One region of the Bacillus sp. NPDC093026 genome, then DNA from elsewhere that is predicted to be linked to it. Evidence: a T-box and tRNA genes for the amino acid it is inferred to sense, from the RefSeq annotation. Region 1 holds a T-box; the other holds one or more tRNA genes.

The links. The T-box of region 1 lies ahead of glyQ (glycine--tRNA ligase subunit alpha). A T-box ahead of a tRNA ligase gene usually reads a tRNA of that ligase, here a tRNA-Gly.
Region 2: it encodes a tRNA-Gly, which carries the amino acid that the T-box ahead of glyQ (glycine--tRNA ligase subunit alpha) is inferred to sense. The anticodon was not compared.

What each region holds. Positions count from the first base shown of each region.
Region 1 is NZ_JBIVPN010000003.1:40,560-44,992, forward strand. Features, by position in the region: gene era (GTPase Era) at 1-689, shown strand, start outside; gene ACIQCE_RS09155 (YqzL family protein) at 838-981, shown strand; gene recO (DNA repair protein RecO) at 1,017-1,787, shown strand; T-box leader at 1,826-2,003, shown strand; gene glyQ (glycine--tRNA ligase subunit alpha) at 2,116-3,003, shown strand; gene glyS (glycine--tRNA ligase subunit beta) at 2,996-4,433, shown strand, end outside.
Region 2 is NZ_JBIVPN010000001.1:924,617-929,049, forward strand. Features, by position in the region: gene ACIQCE_RS04695 (amidase domain-containing protein) at 1-22, opposite strand, end outside; gene queG (tRNA epoxyqueuosine(34) reductase QueG) at 86-1,234, opposite strand; gene ACIQCE_RS04705 (hypothetical protein) at 1,318-1,914, shown strand; tRNA gene ACIQCE_RS04710 (tRNA-Gly) at 2,016-2,089, opposite strand; gene ACIQCE_RS04715 (hypothetical protein) at 2,811-3,086, opposite strand; gene ACIQCE_RS04720 (PqqD family protein) at 3,083-3,988, opposite strand; gene ACIQCE_RS04725 (hypothetical protein) at 3,972-4,433, opposite strand, start outside.

The DNA.
Region 1 (4,433 bases):
TTGGGGATTTTATGATGAAGGTGGCTCAAAATACACTGAAGGAAGTCGACCTGATCTTGTTTATGATCAATGCACAGGAAGGCTATGGTAAAGGTGATGAATTCATCATTGAACGACTAAAGCAAACATCAACACCGGTGTTCCTTGTCGTCAATAAGATTGATCAAATTCACCCAGATGAGCTGTTTCTTTTAATTGATGAATACCGCACGCGTTATCCTTTTAAAGAAATTGTGCCGATTTCAGCTCTTGAAGGCAACAACATTGATACACTTCTTCAGCAGATTGAAGGTTATCTTCCAGAGGGCCCACAATTTTATCCGGCAGATCAAGTAACAGATCACCCAGAGCGGTTTATTATTTCGGAATTGATTCGTGAGAAGGTACTACATTTAACAAGAGAAGAAATTCCTCACAGTATTGCTGTTGCAATAGAATCCATCAAGCCAGATGATCATGGAATAATTCATATTGCGGCTACCATTGTCGTTGAACGAGATTCGCAAAAAGGAATCGTTATTGGTAAACGAGGCAGTTTATTAAAAGAAGTGGGACAAAAAGCACGAAGAGATATTGAAGCACTTCTAGGATCAAAAGTTTATTTGGAGCTTTGGGTAAAAGTTCAAAAAGACTGGCGCAATAAATCTACTCACTTGCGTGATTTCGGATTTAGAGAAGACGAATATTAAGAAAACGCAGCATCTATTACAAAAACTGACATGTTGCGTCTCGATTAGTAAAAATTGTTTATCATGAAATGGAGGTAGCCTGGTCAAGATAAAATTAAATATGTTGGATGTAGCGTTGCTGCTTCTAATAAAGAAAGGTGGGGTTTTTATGTTGAATTTTACATGGAACGTATTTTCACAAACAGGAAGCGTTGACACGTACCTTCTTTTCAAAGAGTTAGAAAAGGAGAACCTGGAAAGACCCGATGTACTTGAAGAAGAAATGGCACGTCTTGATTTTCCAATTTTATAAGTCTTGATCCCCTCCAATGCTCGGAGTGTAGACAAATGCTCATTAAAAGTGAAGGAATTGTCCTTAGAACAACAGATTATGGCGAAACAAACAAAATTGTCACGCTGCTTACAAGAGAACATGGGAAAATTGGCGTAATGGCAAGAGGCGCTAAAAAAACAAACAGCCGCCTGTCCGCCATAAGCCAGCCGTTTTTATACGGAACCTTCCTTATCCAATCATCAACAGGACTTGGAACGCTCCAGCAAGGTGAAATGATTGAAAGCATGCGAGCCATTCGGGAAGATTTATTTCTAACCGCTTATGCCGCATATATGGCGGAGTTACTTGATAAAGGAACAGAAGAAAAACAGCCTTACCCTTATTTGTTTGAGCTACTTCTCCAATCTTTGCGCCATCTCAATGAAGGCACAGATGCTGATATTATTTTATTTATAGTAGAAGTCAAAATGTTGTCAGTGATGGGGATGAAACCTGAACTGGATCAGTGCGTGCACTGCGGTAATAAAGAAGGGCAGTTCCATTTTTCGATTAGAGAAAACGGATTTATTTGTCAAAACTGCTTTGCCAAAGATCCTTACAAACTGCCCCTGTCCCCAGCAACTGCAAGACTTCTCCGTTTGTTTCATTATTTTGATTTATCAAGGCTTGGTCATGTTGATGTCAAACCACAAACCAAGCAGGAAATTCGTCAAGTTCTTGACCATTATTATGATGAGTATTCCGGTCTTTATTTAAAATCGAAAAAGTTCATGAACCAGATGGAAAATATGAAAAAGCTAATGGGTGACGAAAACAAAAGTTGACATCTCCCATGACTTTTTGTAAGATCATCTAAGATCAATATGTTGCATTGACAGAAAGAAGTACTTACGTATAATCCATAAAAGCGACCTTAGGACGGTGCAAGCTAAGGATGGAGGCGTAACGAAAGGCATTCTTGAGCAACGTAAAACAAAGCGGCTGGATGCTACGATTCCAGCAAATAGGGTGGAACCGCGGGAAAAACTCTCGTCCCTATGTTTGCAAGGAGCCTTGCGAGCATAGAGACGGGAGTTTTTATGTTCAAACTGAGGTTCTAGTACGCATTCACCATACATAGCGGTGGTTGCGAAAAAGATGGAGGTGCGATCATTGAATATTCAAGACATGATTCTGACTTTGCAAAAGCATTGGTCAAATGAAGGCTGCGTATTAATGCAGGCCTATGACACAGAAAAAGGTGCAGGTACGATGAGTCCATACACGTTCCTTCGAAGCATCGGACCAGAGCCGTGGAAGGTTGCTTATGTGGAGCCTTCAAGACGCCCTGCTGATGGCAGATATGGAGAGAACCCAAACAGGTTGTATCAGCATCACCAATTTCAAGTGATTATTAAGCCGTCACCAGATAACATTCAAGAGCTGTATCTTGAATCATTAAAGGCGCTTGGTATTGAACCACTGAAACATGATATTCGATTTGTTGAAGACAACTGGGAAAATCCATCTCTTGGATGTGCAGGACTTGGCTGGGAAGTATGGCTTGATGGAATGGAAATTACGCAATTTACATATTTCCAGCAAGTGGGCGGTTTAGAGTGCAAGCCTGTTTCTGTAGAAATCACTTACGGTATTGAACGCCTTGCTTCTTATATTCAAGACAAAGAAAATGTCTTTGATTTGGAATGGACAGACGGCTTTACTGTCAGAGACTTATTCTTAATGGCTGAATACGAGCATTCTGTTTATACATTTGAAACATCTAATACAGAGATGTTGTTTGATTTATTTACAACGTATGAAAAAGAAGCACATAGCCAAATGGACAAAGGTCTTGTCCACCCAGCATACGATTATGTTTTAAAATGCTCACATACATTTAACCTGCTTGATGCAAAGGGGGCCATCTCTGTAACAGAACGAACAGGGTATATTGGTAGAGTGCGCCAGTTAGCAAGAAAAGTAGCCAAAACGTATTACGAAGAAAGAGAAAAACTTGGATTCCCTATGTTAAAAGAGGAGGCGGCTTCTCATGAATAAACAAGATGTATTACTCGAAATTGGCTTAGAAGAGATGCCTGCTCGTTTCATTCCAGAGAGCACAAAGCAGCTCGGAGAGAAAGTAAAAGCTTGGTTTGTGACGCAAAATATTTCTTTTCAGGATATTGTGTTATTCAATTCACCGAGACGCCTTGCTGTGTTAGTCAAAGGCGTAGCAGAAAAACAAGAAGACATGAAAGAAGAAGCAAAAGGACCAGCTAAAAAGATTGCTCAAGACGCTGAAGGCAACTGGACAAAAGCTGCGGAAGGTTTTGCACGCGGTCAAGGAGCGTCAACTGATGATCTCTATTTTAAAGAGATCAAAGGTGTTGATTACGTCCATGTGCAAAAGTTCCAAGAAGGCCAGCAAGTAAAAACACTTCTTCCAGCCTTGGGTGATATCGCCGCTTCTTTAAGCTTTCCGAAGAACATGAGATGGGGAAGTGAAGATTTACGCTATATCCGTCCGATTAAGTGGATTGTTTGCTTATTTGGACAAGAGGTCATTCCTGTTGAAATTGCAGGTGTGAAAAGCGGCAGGGAGACAAGAGGACATCGCTTCCTTGGTACGACTGCTGTTATTGATTCACCTGCTTCTTATGAACAAACATTACGAGACCAATTTGTCATTGCAGATTCGGAGAAAAGAAAACAATTAATTACAGAGCAGCTTCAAGTTCTTTCAAAAGAAAAGGGCTGGGTGATCCCAGTTGACCCTGAGCTTTTAGAAGAAGTAAATGACCTTGTGGAATACCCAACGGTGTTATTCGGTTCCTTTGAGGAAGAGTTTCTTGCATTGCCAGAAGAAGTATTGGTAACGACAATGAAAGAGCACCAGCGCTATTTCCCTGTAAAAAATGAGCAAGGTCAATTACTGCCGCACTTTATTACAGTAAGAAACGGAAACAGTGAGGCATTAGAAAATGTCGCAAGAGGAAATGAGAAAGTACTTCGTGCACGTCTATCAGATGCGGCGTTCTTCTATAAAGAAGACGAAAAACTTGTCATTGAAGAAAATATTCAAAAGCTGGATAAGGTTGTATTTCACGAGAAGCTTGGAACCATTGGTGACAAGCTGAAGCGAGTAACAGATATTGCTACTCGCCTTGCGGCACATGTGGGTGCAGACGACGAAACAATCGCGCGCGTTGAAAGAGCAGCAAGTATTTCTAAGTTTGATCTTGTCACTCAAATGGTCTATGAGTTCCCTGAATTACAAGGAATCATGGGTGAGAAATATGCAAAAGCACTTGGCGAACATGAAGAAGTCGCAAAAAGTATGAACGAACACTATATGCCGCGTTTTGCCGGTGACAAAGCACCGTCTACTTTCATTGGAGCCATCGTTGCAATTGCGGATAAACTAGATTCTATTTGTTCATTCTTCTCAATTGGTGTGGTGCCAACAGGTTCTCAAGATCCGTATGGTT
Region 2 (4,433 bases), on a different contig from region 1:
TTTGTTGTATTAATCGTTTCACACAGACACCACCAAACTTTTATTAAAAATCCTCTGTTTGGTTCATTCTATGTTCCTATGGACGCTATTTAGTATTTAAAGGTGTCTGTAACAACTCAATCCCTTTGATGATCTCTTGTTTTACTTCTTCGTCATTTTCACGATCAAGAGCTTTCTCCAGTTCAGGAAGCTGCTTTTGATCGCCAATTTTGCCAATCGCCCAAGCAGCAGTTCCTCTTATAACTGGTCTTGGATCTTTGTGCATCAATTCAACTAAATCTGGTAAGGCGGACGTGTCTTTAAAATGAGCAAGCGCCAGAATCGCATTCCGCTGAATAGGCTTTTTCCCCCGCCATGATCCAGATATATAACCATATTTTTCTTTGAATTCACGATTGCTTATCGAAAGCAGCGGCTTTAAAAGCGGCTTTGCAATCTCAGGGTCCGGCTCCATTTCTGGATGAAGATGAAAGTCTTTTCCTTTATTGATTGGACAAACCGTCTGACACGTATCACACCCATACAAGCGATTTCCAATTTTTGAACGAAACTCGTCAGGTAAAAATCCTTTTGTTTGCGTTAAAAATGAAATACACCTTTGAGAATTGAGCTGTCCCGGATTCACAAGAGCCCCTGTTGGACATGAATCTACACATTTATTACACGTCCCGCACTGTTCTTCAATTTTCTCATCTGGTTCAAATGGAACATTTGTAATCATTTCAGCCAAGTACACATAAGACCCAAACTCTGGCGTGATAATCATACAGTTCTTCGCACTAAAGCCAATGCCCGCTCGCTCTGCTACAGCGCGATCAGACAGCTCACCTGTATCGACCATTGATTTCGTTCGTATATCTTCGTGCTTGTTGCGCAAAAATTCCTCAAGCATATCGAGCTTCTTTTTCAGCACTACATGGTAATCTGTTCCCCATGATGCCCGGCAAAAGATGCCTCTTCTAGCATCTTTTGTACTTCGAGGCGCATTCTTCATCTTAGAAGGATAAGCGAGCGCTATCGCAACAATTGATTTTGCTTTTGGAAGGAGCAAAGAAGGGTTTGTTCTTTTTTCGATATCGGGTTCTTCAAAGCCCGACAAATACCCTAATGATTCATGTAAGATGAGTCGGTCCTTTAATGAATCAAATGTATCAGCACTTGCAAATCGAATTTTATCTACACCAATTTCTTTTGCATATTGAATTAACTCTTCTTTTAATTCTCCAACATGAATCACCTTGCAAACCTCCTTTCTTTGTTTCTTCTGTTGTTTTCAGTATAATACGAATGTATCATGACCGATTGGAGTGAGTCACTGTGAAGATATATATGGAAATATCTCATCAACAAAGCCCGTCTATCCATGTTGGGCAGATTGAATATTCAAATATTGAAATTGGTAAATCACCTCAAATGTTAAAAGGTCGATTACGGCTCTTTCAAGAATCTCTATTTTTCGAATATGAAGGAAAAGCACTAGAAGAAGTACCAGCCATTAAAGAATGGATTGACCTTATAAAAAATGTTCCCTTTCTTCCAATTCTGTCTGATATTCAAAAAGAAACATTTATTGACTCTATCAACTCCGTACAGGACTTGTCGACATTTTTCTCGTTAAAATATTTTTTACCAATTCTCACACTGGATGCTGACCGTCTAAAAGAGCCGCTTTTGCTCAAAAGAAGTGATTCTAGTCATGTTGAATGGATAGATAAAGCAGGACAGAAAGGCTTATTTTCTCAATCTGGATCAGCACAAATATCCACAGAAACAAAGAATATCCTTCAAATCATCCTTTTTCCACCCTCTATTTCCTGGGAAAAGAGTGATGCACTTCTTCAATCTTTAACAAAGATGTTCACACAAATACATGGCGGTGAAAGCACATATCATATTTTTGAAAAAGCACTGTAAATCATCCATGGTGCTTTTTTACATTATGTTAACATAATAAAAAACGCAACACTTCGTTTATCTATGAAACGAAATACTGCGTTATAAACAAAATGATGTATTGGAGCGGGTGATGAGAATCGAACTCACGACATCAGCTTGGAAGGCTGAGGTTTTACCACTAAACTACACCCGCATCAATCTATGTCAAACAACGTCACCACATTGACTTTTATTATGTTACAACTTTCTTAATTATTCGTCAAGAGAATATGAAAATTTTTCGTCAAAAAATTCATATCCTCCTTTTATATTACGATAGCTTATTAATCTACTTGAACAAAGCATGGCTAATATCCTTTAATGCTTTGTTTGAAAATCCTGCCCATTCACATCTGTATCTGAAACAGACGTTAAATTAAAAGGCAATTCAACAAAACTGCCCTTTGTCATTGAAAAGGTATCGTCGTCCAACCCTATACTTCTATGAATTTTAAGATCATCATGTTCACGTTCTAGTAAAATGAGGATGTTTGCCTTTTCATTGGTTTCATCTTGCCTTTAAACTAGCAGAAAATTCTGATGTCTCATGAGAAAGCAGTTTGCTGTGTTTATATTGCTCTATAATAATGAACATTTCTTTGTTCTCTTTCGTTAACCCTTTCACATCAACTCAATATATTCAGCTACTGCATTGAAAAGATTCTTTTCTCTTGTTGTCACTTCCATATTTTTCTTTGAAGACGCATTCACCTTTTGTGGTTTCTGACTCTTTTTTGGTTTCTGTTGGTGTTGTCTCGACCTTTTGATAGCAGAAAGACAGAAAGTCATATTGATCGCCTTTTTCTCTCTTTCAATATGTCTATCAATATTCCAATTTTTGGGATATTGTACAAAAAAGATGAAGGAATTTCCCCTCATCTTTTTTTCTGACGGATGGTCGAAATTATTGTCACGGCTAAAAAAACAACAAGAAAGATAACAATCATTAAGATGAAGAAATTCGGTTTGATTTGAAACGTAAATGCAGATTTCCCCTCCATTTCAAAGGCAAGACTATTAAGTAAAAGTTCGTTATTCGTTTTTGATTGGAACAGATGATAAAATAGTACACCAATTGTTAACATCGGAAATCCTAAGAAACCTAAAAAACCGCCAACAATGGCACCTTGTTTTATTGCTTGTAGGTTCATGATCTTTGTCCTCCCATTCCACCAAGTAATAGCTGCTTTAAAATCGATTTACCATCTCCCATAAACGGAAGAAGGTATAGTAGCTGAATAAAATACGTAATGGAAAAAATGAAAAACCCTGTCGATATTGGATTTTCTTCTAAAAATAAAACGGTCACAATGATTCCAACTGCACCAATCAAGCCAGGAACGAGCGGTCCAAGCAATGTAATCCATACCTGTTTTTTATGATATGGATTTAATACGGGCCTTACAAACTTGACTGACATCATATCGCTGGCAAAGAAACCTTGAGGACCATCACGTCCAGCGAACTTCCGATGCGCATACCCATGTGCGGCCTCATGCAAAGCAGTCCCAGTAATTAATCCAAGATAAATAATTGAAAAATAGATCGCAATGGCTACAATAGATGCATCCGGAACGAATAAAAAAGCGATTCCTGCCATTACCATGAACAGCAGCCAGAAAAAGATAATTTTACGTGTAACCATTCGCAATGCAGTCATCAATATTTGAAAGAATGAATGCCCAGTGCAATCAAACCGCTCCTTCAACTTCACTTGATACTGCTTAAAAAATTGACAGCAGGCCGTGACAACTGGATAAGGTGAGCGATAATGGATGGAAAGCAAATGGTGCTGATTAAGCCCTGTGATTAGCTGATAAAAATCACGAGCAATCACCGACTCATCTACTTGAAACAAATCGGCAAGCTCTGCCGTGATATTCGCTTCTGTCCTCTTTCCGTCAACCTTCTTTAACATATGATATGCACTCTCATTAATCGGGAGTGTGCTTCCATATTGCGTATCAGTCAAATGCTTCTTTTGTAATGTCACATAAGGCGCAAGAGCTGGGACTCGCTCGATCTTTAGCTTACTATTAAGAAGTTGAATCATGTGAATACCTCCATGAAAAACCTTTGTATATGGCAAAGATGAGCAATATTTCAAATCCTGCAACAAGTAGCCACTGAAGCATTTGACTTGATTCTCCCATGACATAGTTACCGATAAAAACAATCGGAATCATGATCAAAATAAGCGCCCCAAATGAAAAAATACCAGTGTATGGATTATTTCGATCAAGCGGAAGTAAAATACCCACCACATAGAAGAGAGCCGTTGCATTGAAAAGGACAGCAATACCAATAACTACAGTCCAGATACTTTCCGGCAGCGTGATTGTCGTGAGCATAAACACGGCGATTTGCATGAACCCGACCATCAGAAGCCCTACAAATTTATAAAGGGACACTTCCCACGATCTTAAACCGAACGTTTTATACATTCCTAACATTCGTTTATCGTTACCAAATGAATTAAATGCCGTTAATCCAGCTAG